DNA from 2 places in the Oribacterium sp. oral taxon 078 str. F0263 genome. Region 2 is predicted to be linked to the other one. Evidence: predicted binding sites of a transcription regulator. Region 2 holds the regulator's gene; the other holds the start of a gene.

Region 1 (11,425 bases), on a different contig from region 2:
ACTCTTTTGCGCCGTGCTCTCTGTCTCTCTCTCCGCTTCTCCGCCCTTTCTCTCTTCCGTCTCCTTCTTTTCCGAAGAGGCAGCCGTTTCCTTAGAGGGCGCCGTCTCCTTCTTCTTCGGCTTCTCCGACTTCTTCCCCGCCTGTCCGTTCTCTCCGGCTGCTGTCTCCGCCTTTTGCTTCTTCTTCCCGCCTTTTTGATCCTTCTTTCGGATACTGCCTCCGCCGGTTCCCGCTTCCTCGGCATCCTGCCCTGCCTTGGTCAGTCCGCTCACCTTCCCGATGTGCGCACTGATCTCCTCCACGGCAGCGGACGGCTTATAGTCATCCACACCGTAGAGCATTTTGTGGAGCTCTGTGACATTGGAGCTTAGGGTCGTCGGGACGACGCAGTCCAGCTTCCCGATGTTCTTCGTCTCCCGGGAGAAGGGGAAGCCCCGGGTCTCCGCAAGCTGATAGCTCTTCGCCCGCACGGCGAGAGCGCTGATCTCTCCGATCCCCATGCTGGTGGAGATCTCCGGGAAAACGGAGCGGGCGACATTGATGAGGACGGCGGGGTTCGCCTTCTTTGCCTTATCCATAGCAAGGCTTAAGACCTTTCTCTGCCTCGCGGTCCGGTTAAAGTCCGTATCCATCAGGCGGAGCCTGCCGTAGGCCACGGCCTGCACGCCGTCCAGGTGGTTCATCCCCGCGTGCTCCAGCTGAACGGAGCCGATCCCGGTCGATTCCACGGTCTCCGTGATAAAGGCATTGATATAAAAGAATTCCGCATCGCTGATCTCGAGATCCACCCCGCCGAGCGCATTGATCGCCTTTGCCACTGCGGCCCAGTTGAAGCTCACATAGTCGTCGATCGAGAGATCCAGATTTTTTTCCAGAGCCTCCAGCGCCTGCTTGTGTCCTCCCTTGAAGAAGGCCTCGTTGAGCTTATGGTATTCCTTCTCCCCGATCTTCGCGTAGGTATCCCGGAAAACAGAGACGAGCTCTATCCGCCCGCTCCTCCTGTCGAGGCTCGCCACCATGATGACATCCGAAAGCGCCCCCGCTTCCAGCTTCCCATCCCGGGAATCCACACCGAAAACCGCGAGTGTCCAGTAGCGCTTTCCGAAGTAGGGGGAGAGAAAGCTCCAGGCGAGATAGGAGAGAAGGAGACAGAGAAACAGGAGGAGAAGCGGCTTTAACACTCTCCCCCTCCTCTTCCCTCTCCCCCTCCCCGGCGCAGCAGGGCGGGCATGAGAGGAATAGGGTCGACGCGGGGGATCCTCCGAAAAATCTCTCCCGCGCTCCGGCTCCTCCATGCGCAGCTTTTCCCTCTCCTCATGCCTCGCGGAGGGCGCCGTTCGGCGTCTCCGCTCCTCGCTCTCTTCTCTTTTCATCCCCAAGCTTCCTCAAAAAGGCCTGCCGCCCCCGCCCGCTTTCCAAAGAAAGAGGCGGGAGGCGGGACGGCGGAAATATTTTTATTTTCCGAAGGATCGGATTCTAGCGCGTCTCCTTCGGCCCGGCGGAAAGCAGTGCCCTTCCGGCCTCGCTGCTCTCGTATTTTCTGAAGTTTTTCACAAATCTCCCCGCGAGGTCGAGCGCCTTTTTCTCCCACTCGGAGGCATCCCGGTAGGTATCTCTCGGATCCAGAATCCCGGAATCCACCCCCGGAAGGGCCGTCGGAACCTCAAAATCGAAGTAGGGAATCCTCTTCGTCTCTGCCTTCAGGACCTCCCCGTTCAGAATCGCATCGATGATTCCCCTGGTATCCCGGATGGAAATCCTCTTTCCGGAGCCGTTCCAGCCGGTGTTCACAAGATAAGCCTTCGCGCCGCTCTTTTTCATCCTCTTCACAAGCTCCTCCGCGTATTTCGTCGGGGGAAGCTCCAAAAAGGCCTGACCGAAGCAGGCGGAGAAGGTCGGGGTCGGCTCCGTGATGCCGCGCTCTGTGCCGGCGAGCTTCGCGGTAAATCCGGAGAGGAAATAATACTGCGTCTGCTCCGGGGTCAGGATGGAGACCGGCGGCAGCACGCCGAAGGCATCCGCGGAGAGAAAGATCACATTCTCCGCGGCCGGAGCCATGGAGACCGGCCGGACGATCTTCTCGATGTGCTCGATCGGATAGGAAACCCGGGTGTTCTCCGTCACGGACTTGTCCGCAAAGTCGATCCTGCCCTCTTTATCCAGCGTGACATTCTCGAGGAGCGCATTTCTGCGGATCGCACGGTAGATATCCGGCTCGGACTCCTTGTCGAGATTTATGACCTTCGCGTAGCAACCGCCCTCGAAGTTGAAGATGCCCTTGTCGTCCCAGCCGTGCTCGTCATCTCCGATCAAAAGACGCTTCGGATCTGTGGAGAGCGTCGTCTTTCCCGTCCCGGAGAGACCGAAGAAGATCGCAGTGTGCTTTCCGTCCAGGTCCGTGTTCGCGGAGCAGTGCATGGATGCGACGCCCTTCAGAGGCAGGTAGTAGTTCATCATGGAGAAGATGCCCTTCTTCATTTCTCCGCCGTACCAGGTATTGATGATGATCTGCTCCCGGCTCGAGATATTGAAAAGGACTGCAGTCTCAGAGTTCAGGCCGAGCTCCCGATAATTTTCAAGCTTCGCCTTAGAGGCATTGTAGACGACGAAGTCCGGCTTAAAATTCTTAAGCTCCTCCTCCGTCGGATTGATGAACATATTCGTCACGAAGTGAGCCTGCCAGGCGACCTCCATGATGAAGCGGACCGCCATCCGGGTCTCCTTGCTGGCACCGCAGAAGGCGTCCACGACGAAGAGTCTCTTTCCGGAAAGCTCCCTCTGCGCAAGAGCCTTCGCACTCCTCCAGGCCTCCTCCGTCGCCGGATGGTTGTCGTTTGGATAGCCCTCGCTGGTCCACCAGACCGTGTCCTTTGAGTTCTCGTCCATCACGATAAACTTATCCTTGGGGGAGCGCCCCGTGTAGATGCCGGTCATGACATTCACCGCCCCGAGCTCACTCAGCTGCCCCTTCTCAAAGCCCTCGAGTCCCTCCTTCGTCTCCTCCTTAAAGAGCATTTCGTAGGAGGGATTATAGACAATCTCCGTCGTATCCTTTATGCCATAGCTTCCAAGATCAATCTTTGCCATTTTCCCTAACCTCTTTTCCCTGATCCGCTGTGCTCCGCCCCGCCAGAGCGCGGGAGAGCGCGCCTGCTGCCAACTGTCTTTGAAAAAAAACATTTTTTTCTCTACTATTATACATAGAAAGTCCGGATTGTCATCAGCGAATTTGAAAATTGTCAGAAAATTCACAAATCATGATCCCCGCGGCTTTTCTCTTTTTCCCATCCAATAATGCGCCCCTGCGGGTGATCTTTTTCGCATGGATCCGCCTGAAAGGGGCTGTTCCCGCGAAAAAGGACTGCGCCGGGTCCTCCCGCCGCAGTCCGTATTTTAAGCATCGTCTATTTCGCCCCGGCGGTCTGGAGGCGGATCAGAGCGCGGTAGAGCTTCGCCTGCGCCCTCAGTCTGGCCTCCTCGGAGAGCCGCTCCTCCCGGAGCTTTTCCTCCGCCTTCCGCTTTGCCTCCTTCGCTCTTTCCACGTCGATTTCATCGCTCCACTCCCAGGTGGACGGGAGAAGATGGCAGCGTTTGTCCATCACGGACAGCATGCCGCCGATACAGGCGCCATGTCTCTCCGTCCCGTCCGGGAGGATCAGCTTCGCCGTCCCCATGCCGACCGCTGTGCAGTAATTCGTATGTCCCGCGAGGATCGCCACATCTCCTGCGATGGAGCGAAGCGTTACCCGCTCCACCTCATCCTCGAATTTCAGACCGTCGATCGAGACGATCTCCAAATGGAAGCTCGCCATCCTGCTCTCCTCCTACTGCTTCTTTGCCTTCTCGAAGACCTCGTCGATCCCTCCCACGAGGAGAAACGCGCTCTCCGGCAGGGAGTCGCATTCACCGCCGAGAATCATCTTAAAGCCGCGGAGCGTCTCCTTCAGGGGGACATATTTCCCGGGAAGTCCCGTAAACTGTTCCGCGACAGAGAAGCTCTGGGAGAGGAAATTCTGGATCTTTCTCGCTCGGTAAACGGTGATCTTGTCCTCCTCGGACAGTTCGTCCATACCCATGATCGCGATGATGTCCTGGAGCTCCTTATAGCGCTGCAGGACCTGCTGTACCGCTCTTGCGATCTCATAGTGCTCCTGTCCCACGACCTCCGGCGTCAGGATGCGGCTCGTGGAATCCAGCGGATCCACAGCCGGGTAGATTCCCTTGCTGGCGATATCCCGGGAGAGAACGGTGGTCGCATCGAGATGGGTGAAGGTCGTCGCCGGGGCCGGGTCCGTCAGATCGTCCGCCGGGACATAGACCGCCTGAACCGAGGTGATGGAGCCCTTCTTCGTCGAGGTGATCCTCTCCTGCAAAGCTCCCATATCCGTTGCGAGGGTGGGCTGATATCCCACCGCGGACGGCATACGCCCGAGCAGGGCGGAAACCTCGGAGCCCGCCTGCGTGAATCGGAAAATATTGTCGATGAAAAGAAGCACATCCTGATTTCTCTCATCGCGGAAATACTCCGCCATGGTCAGGCCGGAGAGGCCGACCCTCATTCTGGCCCCGGGCGGCTCGTTCATCTGCCCGTAGACCAGAGCGGTCTTATCCAGGACGCCGCTCTCCTTCATCTCTCCGTAGAGATCATTTCCCTCACGGGTGCGCTCTCCGACTCCCGTAAAGACGGAGATGCCGCCGTGCGCCGTGGCGACATTGTGGATCAGCTCCATGATGAGAACGGTCTTTCCGACTCCCGCTCCCCCGAAGAGGCCGATCTTTCCCCCCTTTGCGTAGGGGCAGATCAGGTCCACGACCTTGATTCCGGTCTCCAGAATCTCCGTCGCCGGAGTCTGGTCCTCAAAGGAAGGAGCCGGACGGTGGATCGCCCAGCGCTCCTCCGTCTTTGGCGCCGGCTTCTCATCGACCGGCTCTCCCAGGAGATTGAAAATTCTCCCGAGGCAGGCATCCCCGACCGGCACGGTGATGGGTCCGCCGCAGTCCCTCGCCTCCATGCCCCGCACGAGGCCATCGGTAGAACTCATGGCAATACAGCGCACCACATCGTCCCCGATCTGCTGAGCGACCTCAGCGATGAGCTTCCCGCCGTCGTGGCTGATCTCAATCGCGTTGAGAAGCGACGGCAGCTGCCCTTCCTCGAAGCGGATATCGAGCACAGCGCCCATAATCTGTATTACCTTGCCTATATGCTGCTCACTCATGTATCGCTCTCCTTGTTCCCGCCCTATCACTGTCCCTCGGCGCCCGCGACGATCTCCGTGATCTCCTGGGTGATCGACGCCTGACGCGCGCGGTTGTAATAGAGACTCAGTTTATCAATCATTTCTCCGGCATTGTCCGTCGCCGCCTCCATCGCGCTTCTCCTCGCAGCCAGCTCACTCGCCTCAGAGCTCGCGATCGCGCTGTAGAGGAGCCCGGAGAGATACTCCGGAACAATCGCGTTGAAGACCTCCTCGGCGCTCGGCTCATAGAGAATCAGATTCTGAGCAATCTTCTCCTCCTTCCCCTCCCTCCCGCAGATCACGCAGGCATCCTCCCGGAAGTCCGAGAGCGGAAGAAGACTGGTGGAGCCGGTTTTTTGACTCATCATGGACAGAAATTCCGTATAGATCAGCGCGATATGTCCGAAGCTTTTCTCGCGGTAGCGCTCACAGAGAAGCTTCGCGATGGCATAGCAGTCGGATACCCTTAAGGCAGAGACCAGATCATATTGCTCCGTCACGATCGGAAAACTCCTCTGTCTCGCATACTCCAGGCTCTTCTTTCCGAGCGGAAGCACAGAGAAGCGCTTTCCCGCGCTTTCCTCCTCCAGAAAACGGAAGAGATTCGCATTATAGCCGCCCGCCATGCCGCGGTCTCCCGCGATGACGATATAGCAGTAGCTGTCCTCTCCGTTTTCCCTGGTGTAGGGGGAGGTGAAATCATAGTTTCCAAGCGCAATATTGCAAAGCGTCTGGCGGAGAATCCGGAAATAGGGCTTGCTTCTGTCCGCCCTCTCCTTTGCTTTTCTGAGCTTCGAGGAGGCCACAAGCTCCATCGCCTTCGTGATCTGCATCGTATTCTGTATGCTTTTGATCCGGAGTTTGACTGACTTCATATTCGCAGCAGCCATCTCTGTCCCCCCTTACTTCGCGTCCCGCTCAGCGGCCTTTCTCGCCGTAAAGTCCTCCGTGAAACGGAGAAGAGCGGCCTTGAGTCTCTTCTCGCTCTCCTCCTCGAGCTTTCCGCTCTTTCGGATCTCCTCCATGGCATAGAGCCCGTCGGCATCCGAATCGAGGTAGGAGAAGAGCTCCTCTTCATATTCATGGATATCTCTGACCTCGACAGAGCTCAGAACATCCTTTACCACGGCATAGAGGATCGCGACCTGCTTCTCCACCGAAACCGGAGAGGACTTGCCCTGCTTCAGCACCTCCACGATCCGCTCTCCCTGCGCAAGACGCGCCTTGGTGTCCGCGTCGAGGTCGGAGCCAAACTGTGCGAAGCTCTGGAGCTCCCGGTACTGGGAGTAAACGAGCTTCAGGGTGCCCGCGACCTTTTTCATCGCCTTGATCTGCGCATTTCCTCCCACACGGGAGACGGAGATGCCGGGATTTACGGCCGGCATGATGCCGCTGTGGAAGAGCTCGGTCTCCAGAAAGATCTGTCCGTCCGTGATGGAAATGACATTGGTCGGAATATAGGCGGAGACATCGCCCGCCTGTGTCTCGATGATCGGAAGAGCCGTGAGGCTTCCTCCCCCCATCTCCTCGGAAAGCTTCGCCGCTCTCTCCAGCAGTCTGGAGTGCAGATAGAAGACATCTCCGGGATAGGCCTCTCTCCCGGGCGGTCTCCGGATCAGAAGCGAGATCGCGCGGTAGGCGACCGCGTGCTTCGAGAGATCATCGTAGATAATCAGGACATGCTTCCCCTGATTCATGAAGTACTCCCCCATCGCGCAGCCCGAGTAGGGGGCGATGTACTGGAGCGGGCTCGGCTCGGAGGCCGTCGCCGCGACGACGATGGAATAATCCATCGCCCCCGCCTCCTTCAGCTCGTTCACGAGAGCGGTCACGGTCGATCTCTTCTGACCGATGGCCACGTAGATGCAGAGGACGTCCTTCCCCTTCTGATTTATGATGGTGTCGATCGCGATCGTCGTCTTTCCGGTCTGGCGGTCCCCGATGATCAGCTCTCTCTGCCCTCTTCCGATCGGAATCATGGAGTCAATGGCCTTGATGCCGGTCTGGAGCGGCTCCTTGACAGGCTGCCGCTTGATGATGCCGGGGGCGGGACTCTCCACCGCGCGGAACTCACTGCTCTCGATCGGGCCCGCCCCATCGATCGGCTGTCCGATCGCATTGACGACGCGGCCGATCATGGCCTCTCCCACGGGCACCGAGACCACTCTTCCGGTGCGCTTTGCGGTCTGTCCCTCCTGGATCCCGACGTCCGAGCCGAAAAGCACTGCGGACACGCTGGTCTCCTCCAGGTTCTGCGCCATACCATAAGTGCCGTCCTGAAACTCCAGAAGCTCCCCCGACATGCAGTTCGTCAGGCCGCTGACCCTCGCGATCCCGTCTCCGACGGTCAGGACCGTTCCGGTCTCATTCTGGATGATGGCATTCTCATAATATTTGATCTGACTTCGGATGACCTCCGAAATCTTTTCTGGCTTTAATTCCATTCTATGCCCATCCTTTACAATACGTATTCATCAAGCTTCTTTCGGATCGCGGAGAGCCGGCCCGATACCGTGCCGTCCAGTCTCTTTCCGTCGATCTCGACGAGAAGTCCTCCGAGAAGGGAAGAATCCAGCTTCTCCGTAAGCTCCACCTCTTTCCCGCTTCGCTCTCTCAGGCGGGAGAGGAGCTCTCTCCTCTCCTCCTCCGTGAGCGCCACGGCGCTGAAAACCGTCGCCTCCAGTATCCCGTGATCCCGGTTGTAGGCGTTTTTGAATGTTCTCTCCGCGCCGCTGTAGGAGCTCAGAAGGCCCCTCTCCACGAGGAGCTTCAGGAAATTCAGAAAATAGGGCTCAATGCTGCCGCGAAAGGCCTTGTCCAGAAGGGAAAGCCTCTCCAGCTTCGGCAAAGAGGGCTCAGAGAGAAGACGGATATAGTCCGGATTCTCCGAAAAAAGCTTCCCCACCGTCCGCATCTCCGAGAGTATCCTCTGATCCAGCCCCTCCTCGCGGGAGAGCTCGTAGAGGCTTTTGCCGTAGAGCTCCGCCGCGTTTTTCATGAGGCCTCCTCCACGTTTTTCAGGAAGTCTTCGATCAGGCTTCGGTGATCCTTTTCATCGATCTCCTTCTCCACGACCTTTCCGGCGATGTCCATCGCGATGCCGCCGATCTCGCCCTTCAGCTCATTCAGCGCCTTTCTCCGCTCCTGCCGGATATCCTGGTCCGCCTTCGTCTTCAGATTCTTTGCCTGCTCCTCCGCCGCGCGAAGCAGCTGCTCGGAGCGGGATTCCGCGTCCTTTTTCGCCCTGTCAATGATGGAGGACGCCTCCGCTCTCGCATTCGCCATATTCTTCTCGTACTCCGAGCGGACGCCTTCCGCCTCCTCACGGGCTTTTTCCGCGGCCCGGATATCCTGATCCGCCTTCTCCTGCCGCTTTCTGATCACCTCCTGCACCGGCTTGAACAAAAAGCGCTTGATGAGATAGAGCTGAAGAAAAAGATTCAGAATCGTCGCGATGAAGGTCCAGGGTACAATGGTTACTAATTGCTGAGTTTCCATTTACTGCCTCCGAAATAAGTGTATAAGTCTCCGCCAAGCGGGCAAATGCCGGACAGGCCTGCCTGCACGAGCATTGGGACGGACGTTTATTTCAGGAAGTTCATGAACATTCCCGGCGCAACGAAGATCAGAAGAAGTCCGGTGACAAAGCCGTAGATACCGGTGGTCTCCGCGATTGCGCAGCCGAGCAGCATCGTGCTCGTGACATCGCCCTTGCACTCCGGCTGCCGTCCGATCGCCTCCAGTGCCTTCGCGACGGCATTTCCTTCTCCGATACCGGGTCCGATACCGGCGATCAATGCGCATCCCGCTCCGATTCCACAGCCGCCAAGTGCAATTCCTCTCGCAAGAAACTGAAAATCTGTCATTTTATTTTCCTCCTAAAGCTGTCTGCCGGTGCTTCCGGCATGGACGTTTCTGTAGTAAGTATAACTCCCCTGTCCTTCCTAGCCCTCCGCCGCGTTCGCGATATACATGATCGTGAGCATGGTGAAGATAAAGGCCTGCATGATGCCGGAGAACCAGTCGAAGTAGAACGAAAGGATCGCCGGAAGCCCTACATCCAGAATCGGAATCTGGGAGAGAAGCTGCCCCGCCGCGCCGGGGATCAGGTGAAGAATCGCGGAGGAAGCCAGGGCGAGAGCCGCGTAGATGAGGCCGTTGATGACAACTCCCGAAAGGATATTCCCGAAATGACGGCAGGCCATGCTGATGGGCGTCGCGATCTCGGAGAGAACATTGAACGGGGTCATCACAAAGATCGGCGTCGTAAAGCCCTTCAGGTAGCCGAGGACACCGCCCGCCTTGATCTTGTTCGCCGTAATCATGATGAAAACGACGACGGCCCAGGCCGCCTCCACGGAGAGATCCGCCGTGGGACTTCTGAGGCCGGTTAAGCTGATCAGATTCGAGACGACGCTTGTGGAAAAGAGAGCCGCGACAAAGGGAATCATGCGGTCAAAGCGCTTCCCCCCCGTATTGCTTCGCACCAGATTCGTCGCGGTCTCCACGAGAAGCTCCGCCACCGCCTGGCGCTTTCCGATCTTTTCCACCTTGAGATTTCTCGTCAGGAATATGCAAAGCCCGGTGATGATCGCCATGACGAGCCAGGAGACCAGGATGGTCTCTGTGATCAGGATATCCCCGAGAACGGGGATGCCCGTCGGGATGCGGAAGAAAATTTTCGCACCCGAGATATCAAAGTTCATAAATTACTTCTCACCTCCCTCTGTCTCTTCCGTCCTCTTTCTCCCCGAAAAAATCCCCCGGAGCCGGATCAGCGTCCCCGGAAAAAGGAGGGGCAGGATCGCCGCCACCGGCTGAAACGGCGGGGCGACCAGCGCCAGGATGATCCAAAGAAGCTGCATGAGATTCCGGTTTCGGTAGGAAAGACGCATCTTCTGATAGGCGTCCTCCTCCTTTTCCGTATTCACGATGCTCTGGACCGTCATCCCCATCATAAAGAAATTCAGGACGGAAACTGCCGTGCCGAGTGCTGCGCTGAGCGGTACCCGATAGTCAAAGGGGATCCTCTCCGGAAAGCAGCGGTGAAGAAGAAAAAAGACGGCGAGCATCAAAAGCATCATGAGGATACTGCCCCGCGCCACTCTCCCGCTCTCCTCCTTTACCGTCTTTTGTACCTTCATCTCTCTATCCCCGATGCTGATTGAATGCCGCTGTCTCCCGCTTCTTTTTCTCCTCTTCCTCCCGCTTCATGATCGAGCGAAAGAGCTTCCACGCCGTCATAAAGGAGCCGCCGAGCCCGAAGAAAAACCCCGGGATATAGACCCACTCTCCGAGAGAGAAGCGAAGGCTCAGCTGCTGACACAGAAAAAGGCATAAAAGAAGCGGCATCGCGAGAGAAAGACCCAGCTGCGTAAGGATGGAGATATTCCGATAAATATTTGACCATTTGCGCATACTGAAGCTCCTCCCGCGGCGCCGTCCGGCTTTCGCTGTTAAAGATGCCGAAAAAACTCAGATTTCACAGACTTCCAAAATGCCGCTACAAACTCAAATTCTACCGCAGCGAAGGGGATAAATCAAGGTTTGGAATCGGGCAATTTGTCGTAAAAAGCCGGGAAAACGACTGTTTCCCCGGCTTTTTACTTATTGCATTTTACGATAAATCATTCCCCGGCGCCCCTGCCGGTTTTCAAGGACAGCCGCGAAAGGTCCAAAGCTTATTGTGCTCCCCCCTCCGCTGCCTTGAGCGCATCCTTTTGGGGAGGCGGCGGAGCTGCCGCCGCGGGCTTTGGCTTTACGGGCCGCTTCCCGGTGATCGCCCCCGTCGGGCATTTCTGAGCGCAGATTCCGCAGTCGGTGCACTTTTCATTCATAACTGCGAGATTATCCGTGACGTGAATCGCGTCAAAGGGACAGTTTTTCTCGCAGAGCCCGCAGGCGATGCAGCCGATGGAACAGGAAGTCCGCACATCCTTTCCCTTCAGGAGATTTTTGCAGGCGACGAGACGCTTCTTCTTATAGGGCACAAAGGCGATGAGCTTCTTCGGACAGGCCTTGATGCAGGCACCGCAGGCGGTGCACTTCTCCTTATCGACGACGGCGACGCCGTTTATCACATGGATCGCATCGAACTGGCAGACCTTCACGCAGGAGCCGTAGCCCGCGCAGGAGTAGGGACATTCCTTCTCCGAGCCGTTCGGAACGACGGCGAGATCCGAGC
Region 2 (11,425 bases):
CGGACACACCATCATCAATCATTACGGGAGATTTTCCCTGCATCTCCTTCCGAGCGGCGTTTTTTATGAGCATACCACATCCGTGCTCGGAAACGGCGTCGCGCTGGATATTCCGAAGCTGATCGAGGAGCTCGCCGCCTTAGAGGAGGCGGGAGTCCCGAAGCCGAAGCTTCTGGTTTCGGACCGGGCACAGGTCGTGCTGCCCTGCCATAAGCTTCTGGACAGCTATGAGGAGGAGAGGCTCGGCGGGAAGAGCTATGGCTCCACGAGATCCGGCATCGCCCCCTTCTTTTCCGATAAGTTTGCGAAGATCGGGATTCAGACCAATGAGCTTTTCAGCGAAGAGATCCTCGAGGAGCGGATCGCAAAGCTGGTCGAGATCAAGAATTCGCTTCTTAAAACTCTCTACGGGAAGCCTCTCCTCGACCGTGAAGAGCTTCTCATAGAGCTTCGGAAGGAGAGAGAGCTGATCCGCCCCTATCTTTCGGACTGCTCCCGCTTTTTGCGGAAGGCACTGAGAGAGGGAAAGACGGTTCTTCTGGAGGGACAGCTCGGGACGATGAAGGACCCGGACCACGGCATCTATCCGATGGTGACTTCGAGCTCCACCCTCGCCGCCTACGGCGCTGTGGGAGCCGGCATCCCGCCCTATGAGATCCGGGACATCATCGCGGTGACGAAGGCCTATTCTTCCGCTGTGGGAGCCGGTGAATTTGTCTCGGAGCTTTTCGGCGAGGAGGCGGAGGAGCTTCGGAAAAGAGGAGGGGACAAGGGGGAGTACGGCGCGACGACGGGCCGCCCGAGAAGGGTGGGATGGTATGACGCTGTGGCCTCCCGCTATGGCTGTGAGCTCCAGGGAGCCACAGAGGCCGCCCTGACCGTGCTCGACCCGCTCGGCTATCTCCCGGAGATCAAGGTCTGCACCGCCTATGAGATTGACGGAAGCCAAACGAAGGACTTTCCTGTGAGCGCAAAGCTCGGGAGAGCGAAGCCGGTCTACACCGTGCTCCCTGGCTGGGGCTCCGATATCCGCGGGATCCAAAGCTATGACGCGCTCCCGGAGGCCTGCAGAGCCTATGTCGACTTTATCGAAAAGGAAATCGGAGTTCCGATCACGATGGTCTCGAACGGCCCCGGCCGCCATGAAATCCTGAAAAGAACACCGAGACTATAAGCGTGGGAGATCGGCTGAAGCCGAGTCCTTCGCTTCGAAGAAGCGAAGAAAAAGCGTAGAAGTCTGACAGCTGGCTGAAGCCGAGAGAATCGGAGCTCCGCCGGATATTGCCGCCGATCTGCCGCTTTGGCCGTCGAAAAGCAGGCCGTCTGCCGCCCCGGCGCTTAGCGATTTGGTTCTGTAAATCGCTTACGCGCCGCTGGCCGCGGCAGCCGGAGTGAGAGCGTCCTGCGTTAGACGGGCAAACGGCGGATCGAAATACTCCTGACCGAAGCCGGAGCCCGATCGCAGAAGACTGTCACCAGGCAGACTCGGATCGAGAGAGCCCCGCGTTAGACGGGCAAACGGCGGATCGAAACACTCCTGACCGAAGCCGGAGCCCGAGCCCGGAGGCTATCATCAGTCAGACTCGGATCGAGAGAGTTCCGCGCCAGGCGGGCAAACGGCGGATCGAAACGCAAAGGCAGCGGAAAAGCCCGGGCCCGGACAAGGCCCGCGGAAACGAAGTTTATATTGGCGGTGATTTGCCGGACGGCGAATCATCTTCGTTTGGGGGGATCATGGCAAAGAAAGAGATTTCACAGGCAGTTATCCAGCGCCTCCCCAGGTACTACCGCTACCTGGAGGAGCTGATGGAGCAGGGACTGGAGCGGATCTCCTCGAATGAGCTCTCAAAGAGGATGAAGCTCACGGCCTCGCAGATCCGGCAGGACTTAAATAACTTCGGTGGCTTCGGGCAGCAGGGCTACGGATACCGGATTCAAAAGCTCCATGACGAGATCGCAAGGATTCTGAGTCTGGACGAGGAGCACAGCATGATCCTCGTGGGAGCGGGGCATCTGGGACAGGCTCTCGCAAACTACAGCAATTTCCAAAAGAGGGGCTTTCTCCTGCGGGCCGTCTTTGATGTAAAGCCGGAGCTCATCGGAACGGAGGTGGCAGGGCTCAAGGTGCTTCCGATGGAGGAGCTGGAGCGGGCGATCGAGGAGTCAGAGCCGAGGCTCGCCGCCCTCTGCATTCCGAAGGATGCCGCCCTGTCTGTTGCGGAGAGGCTGGTCTCTCTGGGCATCAAGGGGATCTGGAACTTCGCCCCCGTGGATCTGGAGCTTCCGGAGCAGGTGGTCGTCGAAAACGTCCACCTCTCCGAGTCCCTGATGCGGCTCTCCTATCGGATGAGGGAGCTCTCGGAATCATGATTTTGGGGATTGGCTGTGATCTTTTGGAGATCGGGAGGATGGAGCGCCTTCTGAGACGCCGGACAGGGCTCAATAGGATCTTCACAGAGCGGGAGCTCTCCCATGCGGCGGGGAGAAGCGCGGTTCTCGCGGGGGATTTCTGCGTGAAGGAGGCGCTTTCCAAGGCCTTTGGGACGGGACTTTCCGCCTTCTCACTCCCGGAGGTCGAGGTGCTCCGTGACCCCGCCGGAAAGCCCTATGTCGTTCTGTACGGCAGAGCGAGGGCGCTCTATGAGAGGCTTGGCGGAAGGAGAATCCTTGTCTCTATCTCCGATACGAGAGAGCTTGTCATGGCGCAGGCTCTTCTGGAGGGCTGAAAGGAAGGAGGAGGCATGCTGGAGGATACGATAAAGAGCTTCGGGAGCGTTCCGGCCAGACTTCTGAACTCCCACAAGGGGAGCTACGGGAAGCTCCTCATCCTGGCGGGTTCTCCCGGGATGTGCGGCGCGGCCGCGCTCTGTGCGCGGGCGGCCTATCGGAGCGGGACGGGACTTGTGAGAATCGTCACATCGGAGGAGAACCGTATTCCTCTCCAGCTTCTGATCCCCGAGGCGGTGCTCTCCCTCTACCGGGAGCAGGAGGAGCTCGAGGCGCTTTTGGAGCAGGAGTTTCGCTGGGCGGATCTCTGCGTCATGGGGCCGGGGCTCTCTCAGAGCGAGGAGGCCAGAGCCCTCGTGGAGGAGGCGCTCCGTCAGATCCGTATCCCGCTCATCATGGACGCGGATGCGCTGAATATCGTCTCGGAGGACCCGCAGGCGAGGAAGTATCTCTACCGCACTGCGCCGAGCTCCCCGGTACTGCTCACCCCGCATCCGGGAGAGCTCGCCAGGCTGACGGGACGGGAGCTGGAGGAGATCTTGAAGGATCCGATGCGAGTCGGGAGGGTCTTTGCCAGGAGGCATGATCTCCTCCTCATCGTAAAGGGCTCCCACAGCCTCCTCTTTTCGAGGGGGGCGGAGCGCTACTTCCAGAACAGGACGGCATCTCCCGCGCTCTCAAAGGCGGGGAGCGGGGATGTGCTGTGCGGCTGCATCGCCGGGATCTTTGAGATCCTCCGGGCGGAGAAGGGGAGCGGGGAGAGCAGCGCGGCGCTTTTGTACCGCGCGGCAGCTCTCGGGATCTCGGCGCATGTGACTGCGGGGAGACTCGCAGCGGAGCGCTTCGGACAGCACGGCGTTCTCGCGGGAGATACTGCAGATATGCTCGGTCTTGCGTTAGAGGCGGTAAACGCGCCTCCCCGCTGATAGATGCCGGGAATCCTGCCTTCGGATTTTTATCGGAGGCAGCCGCCGAAAGCCGGTATGAAAAAGCATGGCTTTTCCTTTTCCGGCGCGGGGGCGAAAGCGCGGGAGGAAGAGATCGGAAGACGGGAAGAGGGGATTTTTTAATGGAAAGGGATTATGAAGAGATCTACGACAGAAGCTATGCGCTGGTGGATCTCGATATCATCCGGGAAAATGTGAGGAACGCGAGGAAGCTTCTGCCAAAGGACTGCCGTTTCTGCGCGGTTTTGAAGGCGGATGCCTACGGGCACGGAGCCCCCGCCGTGGCTTCCGCGATCGATGATCTTTCGGATTTTTACGCAGTTGCGACGCCGGAGGAGGGGGCGCTCCTCCGCGCCCACGGATTCCAAAAGCCGATTCTCGTCCTCGGCGCGGTCTCGGACCGCGCCTATCCCATACTCCTTGAGAGGAGGATCCGGCCGGCGGTCTTCCTCCTCTCTCAGGCGAAGGCTCTTTCGAAAGCGGCCGGAGAGGCGGGGTGCACGGCCTTACTGCACCTCGCCGTGGATACGGGGATGGGGCGGATCGGTATAGCCTCGGAAGAGGAGGGCTCCGCGGAGCTTGCGCTCTCGATCGCCGCACTTCCGAATCTGAAGGTCGAGGGGATCTTCACCCATTTTTCGACGGCGGATGAGGCGGATAAGGAATTCTCCTTTTTACAGCGGGAACGCTTCCGGCGCTTTTGTGAGAAGCTCTCGGAGAGAGGGCTGTCGATCCCGATCCGGCACTGCGCAAACTCCGCCGGCATCATCGCATCGATCGGGACGGACTTTGATATGGTGAGGGACGGCATCGCTCTCTACGGCATCTATCCCTCCCGCGCGGCAGAGAGCGCACGCCTCCCCTTAAAAGCGGCGCTCTCCTGGTTCGCGAAGGTCTCCGCTGTCCGCAGACTTCCGGCTTCCTCCCCCATATCCTATGGGAGGACCTTCACGACAGAGCGGGAGACGGAGCTTGCGGTCATTCCGCTGGGCTATGGGGACGGCCTGCCTAGGCTTCTCTCCAATCGGGCGGAGGTTTTGATCCGGGGGCGGCGCTGCCCGATCCTCGGCCGGATATGCATGGATCAGTTTATGGCGGATGTGACGGGGCTTGGCGTGCGGCGCGGAGACAGAGTCACTCTGCTCGGGAGGGACGGAGAGGAGGAGATCGGTCTTTATGACTGGGAGAGGCTCGGCGCTTTCCCCTATGAAGTCCTCTGCGGTCTTGGGAAGAGGGTGCCGAGACTCTATCTTCGGGGCGGGGAGCTCGCGGGGAGGAAGGACTGCTTTTCCGAGGAGTACCGGGACTTTTCCGCCTGCTTTTAGCCCGGAAGAGAAATTGCGGAGATGGATCCGCCGCATCAGCTTGCACAGTTTTCAGCAATACAGTCAGGGAGAGGTTTATGTCAGGACATTCAAAGTTTTCGAATATCAAAGCAAAGAAGGAAAAGAACGACGCCGCGAAGGGAAAGATCTTTACCGTCATCGGACACGAGCTCGCGCTCGCCGTGAAGCAGGGCGGCGCGGACCCGGCGAGCAACAGTAAGCTCAGGGATGTCATCGCGAAGGCGAAGGCGAATAATATGCCGAATGATACGATAAACAACGGCATCAAGAAGGCCGCGGGATCACTGGAAAGCGTGAATTTCGAGGAGCTTCAGTACGAGGGCTACGGCGTAAACGGCGTCGCCATCATCGTGAAGGCCCTGACTGACAACAAAAACCGCTCCGCGGCGGACGTGCGCTCTGCCTTTGCGAAGGGGAGGGGATCTCTTGGGACGCAGGGCTCCGTCTCCTTCCTCTTTGATGAAAAGGGGCAGATCATCCTGGACAAGGAAGCCATGGAGGATCTGGACAAGGACTTCGACAGTCTGATGGAGCTTGCGCTCGAGGCCGGGGCGGAGGACATCCGGGAGGAAGAGGACTCCTATGAGATTCTCACCTCTCCGGAGGACTTTTCCTCGGTCCGGGAGGAGCTGGAGAAGCAGGGGATCCCGATGGCGGAGGCCGATATCGTCATGATCCCGCAAAACTATGTCTCTGTGACCGAGGAGGAGGCTGTGAAAAATCTCCGGCGGACACTGGACCTTCTCGAGGAGTCCGACGATGTGCAAAATGTCTATACCAATTGGGAGGAGGAGTAGCGGATGAGAGGGAAGCCTGAGGGGCTAAGAGGAGAGCTCCTCAAGCTTTCTCTCGGGCATGACGCTGAGAGAGTAGTTGCTGTGATAGATCACAAAGCCGGGGGCTGCGCCCGGCACTCTCTTTAACTCCTTTCGGAAGGTGTAGTCCACCTCGACCTTCTGCTCCTTTCTGCGGGAGGAATAGAAGGCGGCCAGGGAGGCGGCCTCCAGGAAGAGGCGGTCCGGGAGCTCCTCGAGGGGCTTTCCCCCGGTTCTTGCGATGACGTGGGAGCCGGGGGAATTCTTTACATGGAACCATAGGTCTCCCCCGTCCGCAAGCTGAAAGCTCAGCTTTTCATTCTGATAATTGTTCCTTCCCACATAGAGCTCATAGCCGTCGGAGGACAGGAAGCGGAGAGGCTTCGCCTTCTCGCTCTCCCGGAGCTTTTTCTTCCCAGGACTCTTCCGGAGAAAGCCGTAGTCCTCCATCTCCTGCCGGATCTCCTGAAGCTCCGCCTCTCCCTCCGAGAGCTCCAGAGCGCTGAGGATGGACTGGAGATGGAGAAGCTCATTTCGGCTTTCCTGAAGCTGCGCACTGAGCTTTTGCTCAGTGCGCTTTTGCTTGTCATATTTTTCAAAGTAGCGCTGCGCGTTTTCGGAGGCCGTGAGATCGCTCCGAAGAGGAACAGAGATCTCCTTTCCGTCATAGAAATTTTCACATCGAAGCTCCGTCTCCCCTCCCTTTAAGGAGTAGCCATAGGTGTGGAGAAGCTCGCCGTAGACGCGGTAGCGCTCCCGGCCCTCCGTGTCCTTCAGCTGCTTTTCCTGGAGGGAGAGCTTCTTTGCGGATCGCTCCAGCAGGGTGGTGAGAAGCTTTCGGAGATCCCCGCTTTTTTGGCGGATTCGGCTCTGCCGGTCCTTTTCCGAATAGAAGCGGCGGATCAGGGCGGAGACGCTTTCTACCCGTTCGAGGCGAAAGCTTTCCTTCCCGGGAGCGGGATCCTCCTCCGGATCGGATGCCCGGCCCTCATAGGAGAAGAGGTAGAGCGCCGAAAAGTCCTTCGCCTCACTGTCCCTTCCTCTTCCCTGGTAGAGGAGACAGGGATCCGGATCCTGCGTGAGAGCTTCCCTTAGCTTCCGATACAGAAGGGAAAGCTTCTCTTTCTCCTGCTCTGAGGCCGGAAGATCCGGGTCGAGCTTTGCCCGGAAGCAAAGCTCCTGGCTGCTCAGAGGACTGAAGCCGGTCAAGCTCCGATAGAGCGCCTGGTAGAGAGGGAGCTCCTCCCGAAGGAGAAGCTCCGAAAGGCGATTTTCCGTGAGAGAGAGCGGATTTTCCTTTCCGGCCTGAGAGGGGATGAAATAGCTTCGGTTTGGGAGAACCTCCCGCACGGAGGACTGAGAGGCGGAGATCCGCCGGATCGCGTCGAGGATCGTGAGATCCTCCCGGAGAAGGATCAGATTGGAATATTTTCCCATGAGCTCCGTGACGAGATAGCGCCTCACGCGGTCTCCGAGCTCATCGAAGCACTCGATCTCAAGGACGATGATCCTCTCAAGCCCCTCCTCGGAGAGGCTTTTTCCCGGCTGATGGATCGAGACGATCGTCCCGTTTCCGATCTGCTTTCTGAGAGACATGCAAAAGCCCGGCGCGATTGCCGGGGCGGGCTTTCCTTCCTCTGTGATGCAGCAGAGAGGGAGAGAGGGATTCACCGAGATCTGAAGACGGAAGCTTTCCTTCTGCCTTCGGATGAGAAGCTGAATCTCGTCTCGCTCCGGCTGTATGATCTTAGAGAGCTTTCCGCCGCAGAGGTATTTCCTGAACTCCTTTACACTGGCAGAGACCATAAATCCATCGTATGCCATAGATTAAATTCCCTTTCTGCCCTTCCGAACTTGAAAATATCAGGACAAGTGCATTATAATCATACTATTATAGTGATTTCACAAATGCTTGGCAAGTGAGCGCAGGAGGGGGGCAGAGGATGGCATTGAGAAGTATGACGGGATTTGGCCGCTCTGAGCAGACGCTTTCCGATATTAGGATCTCCGTGGAATTAAAATCCGTGAACTCCCGTTTCCTGGATCTTAATCTCCGGATGCCGAAGAAATTCAATGCACTGGAGGGAAGGATTCGAAAGAGAGTGAAGGACTATCTCTCCCGGGGCAAGCTGGATCTCTACTTGATGTATGAGGATTTTTCCGTGGAGAGGGGAAAGCTCTGTCTGAACCTCTCCCTCGCAAGGGAGTATTACGCGGCGCTCTCACAGATCGCGGAGGCGCTTTCGATCCGAAATGAACCGCAGGCGAGCCGCATCGCGGAATTTCCGGATGTCCTCCTTCTGACAGAGGAGGAAGGGGACCGGGAGAAGCTCTGGGCGCGCCTGAATCCCTGTCTCACAGAGGCGCTGGAGTCCTTCCTTGAGAACCGGGAGGCGGAGGGAGCAAACCTCGGAGAGGATCTCCTCGCAAAGCTCCGGGAGATGGAGGAAATCGTCCAAAAGATAGAAAAAAGATCCCCGGAGATCGTGCGTCTCCATGAGAGACATCTCCGGGAGAAGCTCAGCGAGCTTCTCAGCGATACGGAGATCGATGAGGGGAGGCTCATGCAGGAGATGGTCCTCTACACGGATAAGCTGTGCACGGATGAGGAGCTCGTCCGCCTTCACAGTCATATCGACAATATGAGGCGGAAGCTCACAGAGGGAGGAACGGTGGGAAGGGAGCTCGACTTCCTCGCGCAGGAGATGAACCGGGAGGCCAATACCGTCCTCTCAAAGGCGAATGACATGCTTGTCTCCGAGGATGCGATTCATCTTAAGACACTCATAGAGAAGATCAGGGAGCAGGTACAGAACCTGGAGTAGAAGAGAGAGAAAACCCAGGCAGAAGAGCTATGTAATCTGGAAGAGAGGGGAAAGCGGAAGGAATGATGGAAAAGGGACTGCTGGTTGTGGTATCCGGCTTCTCCGGCGCCGGAAAGGGCACGATCATGAGGAGGCTGATGGAGCGCTACGACGGCTACGCGCTCTCGATTTCCGCGACGACGAGGGCGCCGAGACCGGGCGAATGCTCGGGGAGAGAGTATTTCTTCGTGGATAAGGACTGCTTCGAGGAGATGATCGACCGGGATGAGCTCGTGGAGTATGCCAAATATGTGGACCATTACTACGGGACGCCCAGAGCCTTCGTGGAGGAGAAGCGGGAGGAGGGAAAGGATGTGATCCTGGAGATCGAGATCCAGGGGGCCCTGAAAATCAAGCAGAAATTCCCGGATGCCATCCTCGTCTTTCTGACCCCTCCCAGTGCGGAGGAGCTGAGAAGGCGCTTAATCGGGAGGGGGACAGAGGAGCTCTCTGCGGTCCACCGGCGACTTATGAGAGCGGTCGCAGAGGCGGACGGCGTCGAAGCCTATGACTATATCCTCGTGAATGAGGATATTGACACCTGTACGGAAAACCTGCATAATCTTATACGCGCTTCCCATGACCGGGCGAGCGCGCATCTCGATATCATCGAGTGCATCAGAAAAGACCTTAGGAGGATCGAAAATGCTGCGGCCAACCTATCATGATTTAATCCATTCCATCAACAGCGGCAGAGAGGACAGAGAGAAGGATGTCGAATCCCGCTACTCGGTGGTCATCGCATCGGCGAAGAGGGCCCGGCAGATCATTGACGGTTCGGAGCCTCTTCTCCCGGGGGAGGAGGGGAAGAAGCCTCTTTCCATCGCGATCGAGGAGATCTCGAAAAATGTCGTGACGATCGAGAGAGGCTCTTTGGAGGAGGACGGCCCGGACTCCCTCCCCACAGGGCAGAGGGATTACGCCTCCTACAGCGCGGAGGAGGATGAGGAGAACGACGGCTTTGAGGACTCCGAGGAGGACGAAGAGGAAAGAGACGAGGAGGACGAGGGCGCGGAGAGCGCTTACGGAGAGGACGACTACGAGTCCGACAGCGAGGCCTGATGAAGCTCTACATGGTCTCGCTGGGCTGCGATAAAAACCGGGTGGACTCCGAGAAGCTGCTCTCCTCCCTCCTCCTGAAGTATCCCGGCTCCTCTGTGACGGATGATCCGGAGGAGGCGGAGCTCGCCATCGTAAACACCTGCTCCTTCATCGGACCCGCGAAGGAGGAGAGCATCCAGACGATCCTCGCCCTTGGGGAGTATAAAAAGACTGCCCGACTGCAAAGGCTGCTTGTCGCCGGCTGCCTCGCGGAACGGTATCGGGAGGAGATCCGGAAGGAGCTCCCGGAGGTGGACGAGGTAATCGGCGTGAGCGACTATCTGAGCAGGCTGGATCTCCAGATGGAGAGGGTCGCAAGCGGGGAGCAGTACAGCGATTATCTTAAGATCGCGGAGGGCTGCGACAAATACTGCAGCTACTGCATCATACCGAAGCTCCGGGGGCATTACCGCTCCATTCCGATGGAGCATCTTCTCCGGGAGGCGGAGCAGCTTTCTCTGAGAGGAGTGAAGGAGCTGAATCTGGTCGCGCAGGAGACTACGCTCTACGGCACGGATCTCTACGGGAGGAAGGCGCTCCCCGAGCTCATACAAAGGCTCTCCGCTGTCGAAGGCATCGAGTGGATCCGGCTGCTCTACTGCTATCCCGAGGAGATCGAGCTTCCGCTCATCCGGGAGATCAGGGATAACGCGAAGCTCTGCCATTACCTGGATCTTCCGATCCAGCATGCCTCGGACCGGATTCTAAGCCGCATGCGCCGGAGAACCAGAGCCTCGGAGCTCCGGGAGAAGATCGCACTTTTACGGAGGGAGATCCCGGACATCACTCTTCGGACGACGCTCATCACGGGCTTTCCCGGGGAGAGCGAGGAGGACTTCCAGGAGCTTCTCGATTTCACAAGGGAGCTCCGCTTCGACCGCCTCGGCGTCTTTCCCTACTCGAGAGAGGAGGGGACCGCGGCGGCAGAGATGGAGGGACAGCTCCCGGAGAAGCTGAAGCGCGAGAGACGGAAAAAGCTTATGGAGCTTCAGCAGGGCATCGCCTTTGAGAAGGCGGAGGAGCAGATCGGAAGGAGGCTCCGCGTCCTGATCACGGCCTATGATCCCGGGGCGAAGCATTATATCGCGCGCTCCTATATGGATGCGCCGGAGATCGACAGCTTCGTCTATGTCAATGCGGGATCCCGGAGGAACCTTTTGGCCGGGGACATGCGGCAGGTCAGGATCACGGGGAGCCGGGGCTATGACCTGATAGGAGAGCTGGATGAATCTACCCAATAAACTGACGCTTTTCAGAGTGCTGCTGGTCCCGGTCTTTGTCTTTCTCCTCCTCTTTCGGGGCGGAGAGGAGATGGGGTTTCGGATCGCGGCGCTCGCCGTGTTTTCTCTCGCCTCCTTCACGGACTTTCTCGACGGACAGATCGCAAGAAGGTATCATCTTGTCACGAATTTCGGGAAGTTCATGGACCCTCTGGCGGATAAGCTTTTAGTCTCCTCCGCTCTCATCTCTATGATTGAGCTCCGGGAGCTTCCCGCCTGGTATGGGATTATCATTATCGCGAGGGAGTTTATCATCTCAGGCTTTCGTCTCGTAGCGGCGGACAAGGGCATTGTGATCGCGGCCTCCTGGTGGGGGAAGTGGAAGACGGTTTCTCAGATGCTTCT

Evidence for each region. The regulator Rex, encoded in region 2, represses fermentation and respiration genes when NADH is low (regulators of the CRP and FNR family bind a similar motif). The targets are predictions, from matches to a motif close to ATTGTTAANTANTTAACAAT.
Region 1: the regulator Rex is predicted to act here: its motif matches at 3,237-3,256, upstream of pckA (phosphoenolpyruvate carboxykinase (ATP)).

What each region holds. Positions count from the first base shown of each region.
Region 1 covers NZ_KI273087.1:21,292-32,716, forward strand. The annotation lists gene HMPREF1986_RS02120 (LCP family glycopolymer transferase) at 1-1,374, opposite strand, end outside; gene pckA (phosphoenolpyruvate carboxykinase (ATP)) at 1,478-3,088, opposite strand; gene atpC (ATP synthase F1 subunit epsilon) at 3,406-3,813, opposite strand; gene atpD (F0F1 ATP synthase subunit beta) at 3,826-5,220, opposite strand; gene atpG (ATP synthase F1 subunit gamma) at 5,247-6,131, opposite strand; gene atpA (F0F1 ATP synthase subunit alpha) at 6,144-7,685, opposite strand; gene atpH (ATP synthase F1 subunit delta) at 7,700-8,239, opposite strand; gene atpF (F0F1 ATP synthase subunit B) at 8,236-8,739, opposite strand; gene atpE (ATP synthase F0 subunit C) at 8,826-9,107, opposite strand; gene HMPREF1986_RS02165 (F0F1 ATP synthase subunit A) at 9,186-9,947, opposite strand; gene HMPREF1986_RS02170 (ATP synthase subunit I) at 9,951-10,385, opposite strand; gene HMPREF1986_RS02175 (AtpZ/AtpI family protein) at 10,390-10,659, opposite strand; gene HMPREF1986_RS02180 (RnfABCDGE type electron transport complex subunit B) at 10,923-11,425, opposite strand, start outside.
Region 2 covers NZ_KI273084.1:73,283-84,707, reverse strand. The annotation lists gene HMPREF1986_RS01445 (adenylosuccinate synthase) at 1-1,174, shown strand, start outside; gene HMPREF1986_RS01440 (redox-sensing transcriptional repressor Rex) at 1,735-2,370, shown strand; gene acpS (holo-ACP synthase) at 2,367-2,726, shown strand; gene HMPREF1986_RS01430 (NAD(P)H-hydrate dehydratase) at 2,742-3,653, shown strand; gene alr (alanine racemase) at 3,797-4,999, shown strand; gene HMPREF1986_RS01420 (YebC/PmpR family DNA-binding transcriptional regulator) at 5,077-5,817, shown strand; gene HMPREF1986_RS01415 (Rqc2 family fibronectin-binding protein) at 5,842-7,659, opposite strand; gene HMPREF1986_RS01410 (YicC/YloC family endoribonuclease) at 7,779-8,660, shown strand; gene gmk (guanylate kinase) at 8,723-9,367, shown strand; gene rpoZ (DNA-directed RNA polymerase subunit omega) at 9,345-9,761, shown strand; gene rimO (30S ribosomal protein S12 methylthiotransferase RimO) at 9,761-11,041, shown strand; gene pgsA (CDP-diacylglycerol--glycerol-3-phosphate 3-phosphatidyltransferase) at 11,025-11,425, shown strand, end outside.